2 regions of the Gaetbulibacter sp. PBL-D1 genome follow, and region 2 is predicted to be linked to the other one. Evidence: riboswitches for the same ligand, from Rfam matches in the RefSeq annotation. Region 2 holds a riboswitch; the other holds the start of a gene.
The links. A riboswitch is a leader RNA that binds a small molecule or an ion and turns the genes downstream of it on or off. The one in region 2 is predicted to bind S-adenosylmethionine.
Positions count from the first base shown of each region.

Region 1 (3,430 bases), on a different contig from region 2:
GTTTAATGTTATGGATAAGTTGTCATCGTATGATGAGGTTGCTATTTTAAAAAATGCCAATATTAAAAAGCAGCAATTAGCTAATGTAAAAGCGCATTTGTACAAGCAAATTTTAATTAGTTTGCGTTTGAGTCCGTCGCACCAAAACACACGTTCTCAAATAAGAGAACAGCTGGATTTTGCGTCTATTTTGTATCATAAAGGTTTGTACAAGCAGGCATTGAAAATTCTAGATAAAGCTAAAGATGTTGCGATACAGCATGAAGAGAAAAATCTAGCTTATGAAATTGTAGAGCTGGAAAAGGTTATTGAATCACAGTATATTACACGTAGTATAAGTGGTCGTGCAGATGAACTTACAATACAAGCCAAAGAGTTGAGTCAAGCCAATGTGATTGCTAGTAAACTCTCAAATTTATCTTTGCAGTTATACGGACTTTTCCTAAAATTTGGTTACGCCAAAAACCAAGATGATGCTAAAGAAATACAAGATTATTTTAACGCCAGATTACCTAAATATGACATTTCACAGTTAGGTTTTAGAGAAAAACTATGGTTGTATAAAGCCTATTTGTGGTATAGTTTTTTAATGCAAGATTTTTTAAACTGCTATAAATTTGCTTTAAAATGGGTGTCTCTTTTTGAACAAAATCCAGAAATGATTCACCTAAATCCTGTGTTTTTTATAAAAGGAAATAACTATTTGTTGGAGTCGCTTTTTTACATAAAAAACAAACATAAATTTAAAGAATACCTTGATAAATTTGAAGACATTATCAATACGCCATCATTTAATAAAGATGAAAATGTAGAAGCCTTATCATTCTTGTATTACAATGTAAATAGTGTGAATTACTATTTTGTAGATGGTAGTTTTCACGAAGGCTTGCAGTTAATTCCTAAAATTGAAAAAGCACTACCAAATTATCAAGATAGAATAGATGAACACCATACCATGATTTTCTATTACAAGTTTGCGAGTATGCATTTTGGGGCAGGAAATAATCGAGAATGTATTCATTATTTAAATAAGATAATTTCTAATAAATCGCTTTCTATGCGTGAGGATTTACAGTGTTTTTCTCGTGTTTTAAACGTTGTGGCGCATTATGAAGAAGGTTTAGATTATCATTTGGAGCGTTTATTAAGAGATACTTATAAATATCTACTGAAAATCAATGACTTAAACGAGGTTCAAAAAGAAATGATTAGGTTTATTCGAGGACTTCAAGACATTTTTCCGCATGATATTAAAAAAGCATTTGTTAAGTTTCATAAACAGCTTAAGCAATACGAAAACCATCCTTATGAGCGTCGTGCATTTTTGTATCTTGATATTATTTCTTGGTTAGAAAGTAAGATTGAAAACAAACCTGTCGCACAGATTATTAAAGAGAAATATTTAGAACAATACGCCTGATTTTTAAAGAGATTTTATAAAAAAAATCAAAATTATTTGGATATTAAAATTTTCTAACTGAATATTTGCACTCACAAAGTTCAAATTACTTATTGAAATGTTATCAAGAAAGGTGGAGGGAATAGACCCTATGAAACCTTGGCAACCCTTAAATTCCTATGGAAATAGGAATCTTTATTTAAGAAGGTGCTAAATTCTACTTTTTGTTATTTCGAGTACAATCGAAAATTTCAATTAGATAGATAACACAAAACTAATTACAGTCCTGTAATTACGTAATTTCTTTTTAACATATTCTATTTAAGTCCTCACAAAAGAGGTGTTTTGACTTTTTGATTTTTTAAAATTTATAAATCAAACATGAGCAAACTTAAATATGTTTTATTAGACAATGTCTTGCTAGAAAGCAATGTGAGCATTACAATTAAATTGTCCTATCAAACCTTTGGGAAACCTTTAGGAGAAGCACCAATTGTAATGGTAAATCACGCACTTACCGGAAATAGTAATGTTGCTGGTAAAGATGGTTGGTGGACAGATTTAATAGGCGATAACAAAGTTATCGATACTCAAAAATATACCATTTTAGCATTCAATATTCCAGGAAATGGTTACGACGGATTTGCAGTTGAAAACTATAAAGATTTTGTAGCAAGAGATATCGCAAACATATTTCTTTTAGGCTTAAAAGCATTACAAATTGATAAACTTTTTGCGCTAATTGGTGGTTCGCTTGGTGGTGGAATTGCTTGGGAAATGGCGTTTTTGTCACCAAATCTAGCCGAATATCTAATTCCTGTGGCAACCGACTGGAAATCTACCGATTGGTTAATTGCCAACTGCCAAATTCAAGAGCAATTCTTGGTAAACTCAAACAATCCAGTCCACGATGCACGCATGCATGCCATGTTGTGTTATCGAACGCCACAATCGTTTAAAGAGCGTTTTCAACGTAGTAAAAATAATGATTTAGAAATCTTTAATGTGGAAAGTTGGTTGTTGCATCACGGAAAAAAACTGCAAGAGCGTTTTCAACTATCGGCTTACAAACTCATGAATCAATTACTAAAAACCATTGATGTTACGCGTGGTAGAGGCGATAATGTAAATGTGTTGGATATCATAAAATCTAACATTGCCATTGTTGGTGTAGATTCCGATTTGTTTTTTACCGCTGAAGAAAACCGCGAAACACAACGCCAATTGGCATTAACGCATCCTAATGTGACCTATAGTGAAATTCATTCCAGTCACGGACACGATGCATTTTTAATAGAATTTGAACAATTAGAACAGATTATAGAAGGCATTTTTAGACCTGAAACCAAAAATAAAAGAATGAAAGTATTAAAATTTGGAGGGAAATCGCTTGCTAATGGCGAAGGATTAAACCGCGTGTTGTCAATTATAGAGCATAAAGTAAAAGAAGGCGAGCGTATTGCGGTTGTGGTTTCGGCTAGAGGAAAAGCAACTGATACTTTGGAAGCTATTTTGGAGAAAGCTGCTAAAAAACAAGACTATCAAACTGCTTTTGAAACGTTTAAAACCTATCAAACAGAGCCTTTGCCAAGTATCGATTTTACTGAAGAGTTTTCAGAATTGAACAACATTTTTGAAGGTGTTAAGCTGCTTGGTGATTATAGCGATAAAATTAAAGCGCAAGTATTGTCATATGGCGAATTATTATCTGTGAAATTGATTTCAGAATTATTAAAATCAAAAGGTGTTAACGCCAACCCAACAGATGCCAGAGTTTTGATAAAAACAGATGCTAATTATATAAATGCACAACCTCAAGATAAGCAATCTAAAGACAATGTTTTGGCGCATTTTAAAAGCTATAATGGTACAACTGTAAACGTTGTAACAGGATTTATCGGCTCTAATAAAAATGGAGAAACGACCTTGTTGGGCAGAAATGGAAGCAATTATTCAGCGTCATTATTGGCAAACTATTTAGATGCCGAAGAACTGCAAAATTACACGCATGTAAATGGTATTTACACAGCA
Region 1 covers NZ_JBNWKB010000026.1:553-3,982, reverse strand. The annotation lists gene ACQ0RB_RS15135 (hypothetical protein) at 1-1,420, shown strand, start outside; SAM riboswitch class I at 1,518-1,669, shown strand; partial or broken gene ACQ0RB_RS15130 (aspartate kinase) at 1,781-3,430, shown strand, end outside.
Region 1: linked by a shared signal. The riboswitch ahead of ACQ0RB_RS15130 (aspartate kinase) and the one ahead of ACQ0RB_RS14720 (homocysteine S-methyltransferase family protein) in region 2 are both predicted to bind S-adenosylmethionine.

Region 2 (3,430 bases):
CGTAAGAGCGTTTACATATTTCTATCCTACGCTCGTAGGTATCGGCTTGACCATCTTCATCAAACGCCATAACGATTACTGCTGCACCATAACGTTTGATAAGTTTTGCGTGATGAATAAAAGTCGCTTCACCTTCCTTTAAACTGATAGAATTTACAACCGATTTACCTTGTACGACTTGCAAACCTGCTTCGATAATATCCCATTTCGAGCTATCAATCATTATGGGCAAGCGTGCAATATCTGGCTCTGATGCGATAAGATTTAAGAAGGTTACCATTGCGTGTTTTCCGTCAAGCATACCTTCATCCATATTGACATCTATGATTTGCGCGCCACCTTCCACTTGGTCTCTTGCAACATCTAATGCTTCGGCATAGTTTTCTTCTTTTATTAATCGTAAAAATTTACGCGAACCTGTTACGTTAGTGCGTTCGCCAACGTTTATAAAATTACTTTCAGGTGTTATTATTAATGGTTCTAAGCCAGAAAGTTTAAGATATCGGTTTTTATTCTCTTTCATACATTAAAAGTTCTCAACTGCGCTCGAACCGACAGCTCTAGGTTTGTAATTAGCAGCAACTTCAGCAATCGCTTTTATGTGTTCTGGTGTTGTACCGCAACAACCACCAATGATGTTTATTAAATCATCTTTTAGGTAGTTTTCAATTAGCTGTTGCATTTGTTTGGCTGTTTGGTCGTACTCGCCAAATGCATTTGGTAATCCTGCGTTTGGGTGTGCTGATGTATAAAAATCGGTTTCGTGAGATAAACGTTTTAAATACGGTTGTAATTGGTCTGCACCAAGTGCGCAATTAAAACCTACACTTAACAACGGAATATGCGATATTGAAATTAAAAATGCTTCTACAGTTTGCCCAGATAAGGTTCTACCAGAAGCATCGGTAATGGTTCCAGATACCATAACCGGAATGTCAATATTACGTTCTTCCTTAACTTCTTGAATGGCGAATAATGCTGCTTTGGCATTTAGCGTATCGAAAATAGTTTCGACTAACAAAATATCGCTTCCGCCATCAATTAAAGCTTCAACTTGTTGTTTGTAAGCAATGCGTAATTCATCAAAGGTTACTGCGCGATATTCTGGTCTGTTTACATCTGGACTTAAACTTGCCGTTCGGTTTGTTGGACCGATACTTCCTGCCACAAAACGTGGTTTTTCAGGATTGGCTTTTGTAAATTCATCAGCAACTTGTTTGGCGATTTTAGCCGATTCAAAATTTAATTCGTACACCAAATCTTCCATATGGTAATCTGCCATACCAATAGTTGTACCAGAGAAGGTATTGGTTTCAACTATATCTGCGCCAGCTTCGAAATACTTTCTATGTACTTCGGCAATAGCTTCTGGTTGTGTTAGCGATAATAAATCGTTATTTCCTTTTAATGGATGATTAAAATCTTTGAATCTTGAACCACGAAAATCGTCTTCAGTAAAATTATAGCGCTGCAACATGGTTCCCATTGCGCCATCTAAAACTAAAATTCGTTGTTGTAATATTTTGAAAATGTCTGACATTTTATAATTTTTAAAATGTCATCATGAAAAGAGAGAAGAATAATTCTCGGGTTATCTGTCCCAAAAAATGGGTAGAATTTAGCACCTTCTTAAATTTCTTATTAAAGAAAATTAAGGGTTGCTAAGGCTTCAACGGGTCTATTCCCTCTGCCTTTCGTGATAACAATCAATATTAATTATGAACTATGGGACAAAGTAACGTAATAAAAAATTGAATCGCAATATTTATTCAAACAAATCTGAAGACAAATATCTATCACCTATATCGCAAATGATTGCCACAATAACACCTTTATCTATAGTTTGCGCTATTTTTAAAGCCGATGCTACAGAACCACCACTACTCATACCTGCAAAAACACCTTCTTGAGTTGCTAGTAAATTAGCTGTTTTTTTTGCGTCTTCTTCACTTATTTCTACAACTTGATCTACTTTTTGAGGATTAAATATTTTAGGTCTGTAAGCTTCTGGCCATTTTCTAATTCCCGGAATTTTTGCACCATCTTTAGGTTGCGCACCAACTATAGTTATGTCTGGATTTTGCTCTTTTAAGTAAGTAGATACACCCATAATTGTACCTGTTGTACCCATTGCAGAGACAAAATGAGTAACTTGCTGATTGGTATCTCGCCAAATTTCTGGACCTGTAGTTTTGTAATGCGCTTTCCAGTTATCATCATTTGCAAACTGGTTCAGCATAAAATAGCCTTTTTCATTATGAAGTCTTTCGGCTTCATCGCGAGCGCCTTCAATACCAACTTCGGAAGACGTTAAAATTAATTCGGCACCATAAGCACGCATGGTTTTTATTCGCTCTTCGGTAGAATTTTCAGGCATTACTAAAATCATATTTACGCCTAATAATTTCGCAATAAAAGCTAATGCAATACCTGTATTACCACTAGTTGCTTCAACCAAAGTATCGCCAGGTTTAATATCACCTCGTTTTAAAGCTTCGCTTATCATATTAAATGCAGCACGATCTTTTACGCTTCCGCCAGGATTTTTTCCTTCAAGCTTTAAGAATAGTCTTACACCATCTTTTTTTAGAATATTTTGAACTTCAATTAACGGTGTATTGCCTATTAAATGGGTTATGGTCTGGCTATTTATCATGATCTCTTGTGCTTATATTAATTTCTGACTTATAGGTCACTAATGAGTTTGGCGGAACAGATTGCGTAATCCATACATTGGCACCAATTACGCTATTTTTTCCTATTACAATATCGCCTCCTAAAATAGTTGCGTTGGCGTAAATTGTTACATTATCTTCTATGGTTGGATGACGTTTGGTTTGCGACAAACTTTTTTTAACCGACAATCCACCTAAAGTAACACCTTGAAATATCTTGACATTGTTTTTGATAATACTAGTTTCTCCAATTACAATTCCTGTTCCATGATCTATAAAAAATGAATCACCAATGGTTGCTCCAGGATGAATATCGATACCTGTTTTTCCATGAACACACTCGCTCATCATTCTAGAAATAATAGGTAAATCCATTTTAAATAATTCGTGACTCATCCTATAAATTGCTATGGCATGAAAGCCTGGATATGCTAGATAAATTTCTTGCAAACTCTTACAAGCTGGATCATTTTTTTCGGCAGCTTTGGCATCTAACTCAATTTTCTTTTTTATCGTTGGAAGCATACTTTCAAAAGTACTCCAAATGACTTCAGAGTCTTTATCTGTAATGTCTTCAACAACTGTTTTAAATATAGGCTTTAGCTGTTTCAGTTGTTCTTTTTGTCTTACTTCATCATCAAACAATGCATAGAACAATTGCTTTGTTACATCTGAAACGGTCTCTTTAATTCGTAAATTTATCTGCATGTTTTTCTTATGAATGCTAAAATTACTATTCCATTTTTAGTTTATCA
Region 2 covers NZ_JBNWKB010000022.1:19,510-22,939, forward strand. The annotation lists gene ACQ0RB_RS14715 (vitamin B12 dependent-methionine synthase activation domain-containing protein) at 1-523, opposite strand, end outside; gene ACQ0RB_RS14720 (homocysteine S-methyltransferase family protein) at 527-1,540, opposite strand; SAM riboswitch class I at 1,589-1,706, opposite strand; gene cysM (cysteine synthase CysM) at 1,766-2,656, opposite strand; gene epsC (serine O-acetyltransferase EpsC) at 2,646-3,383, opposite strand.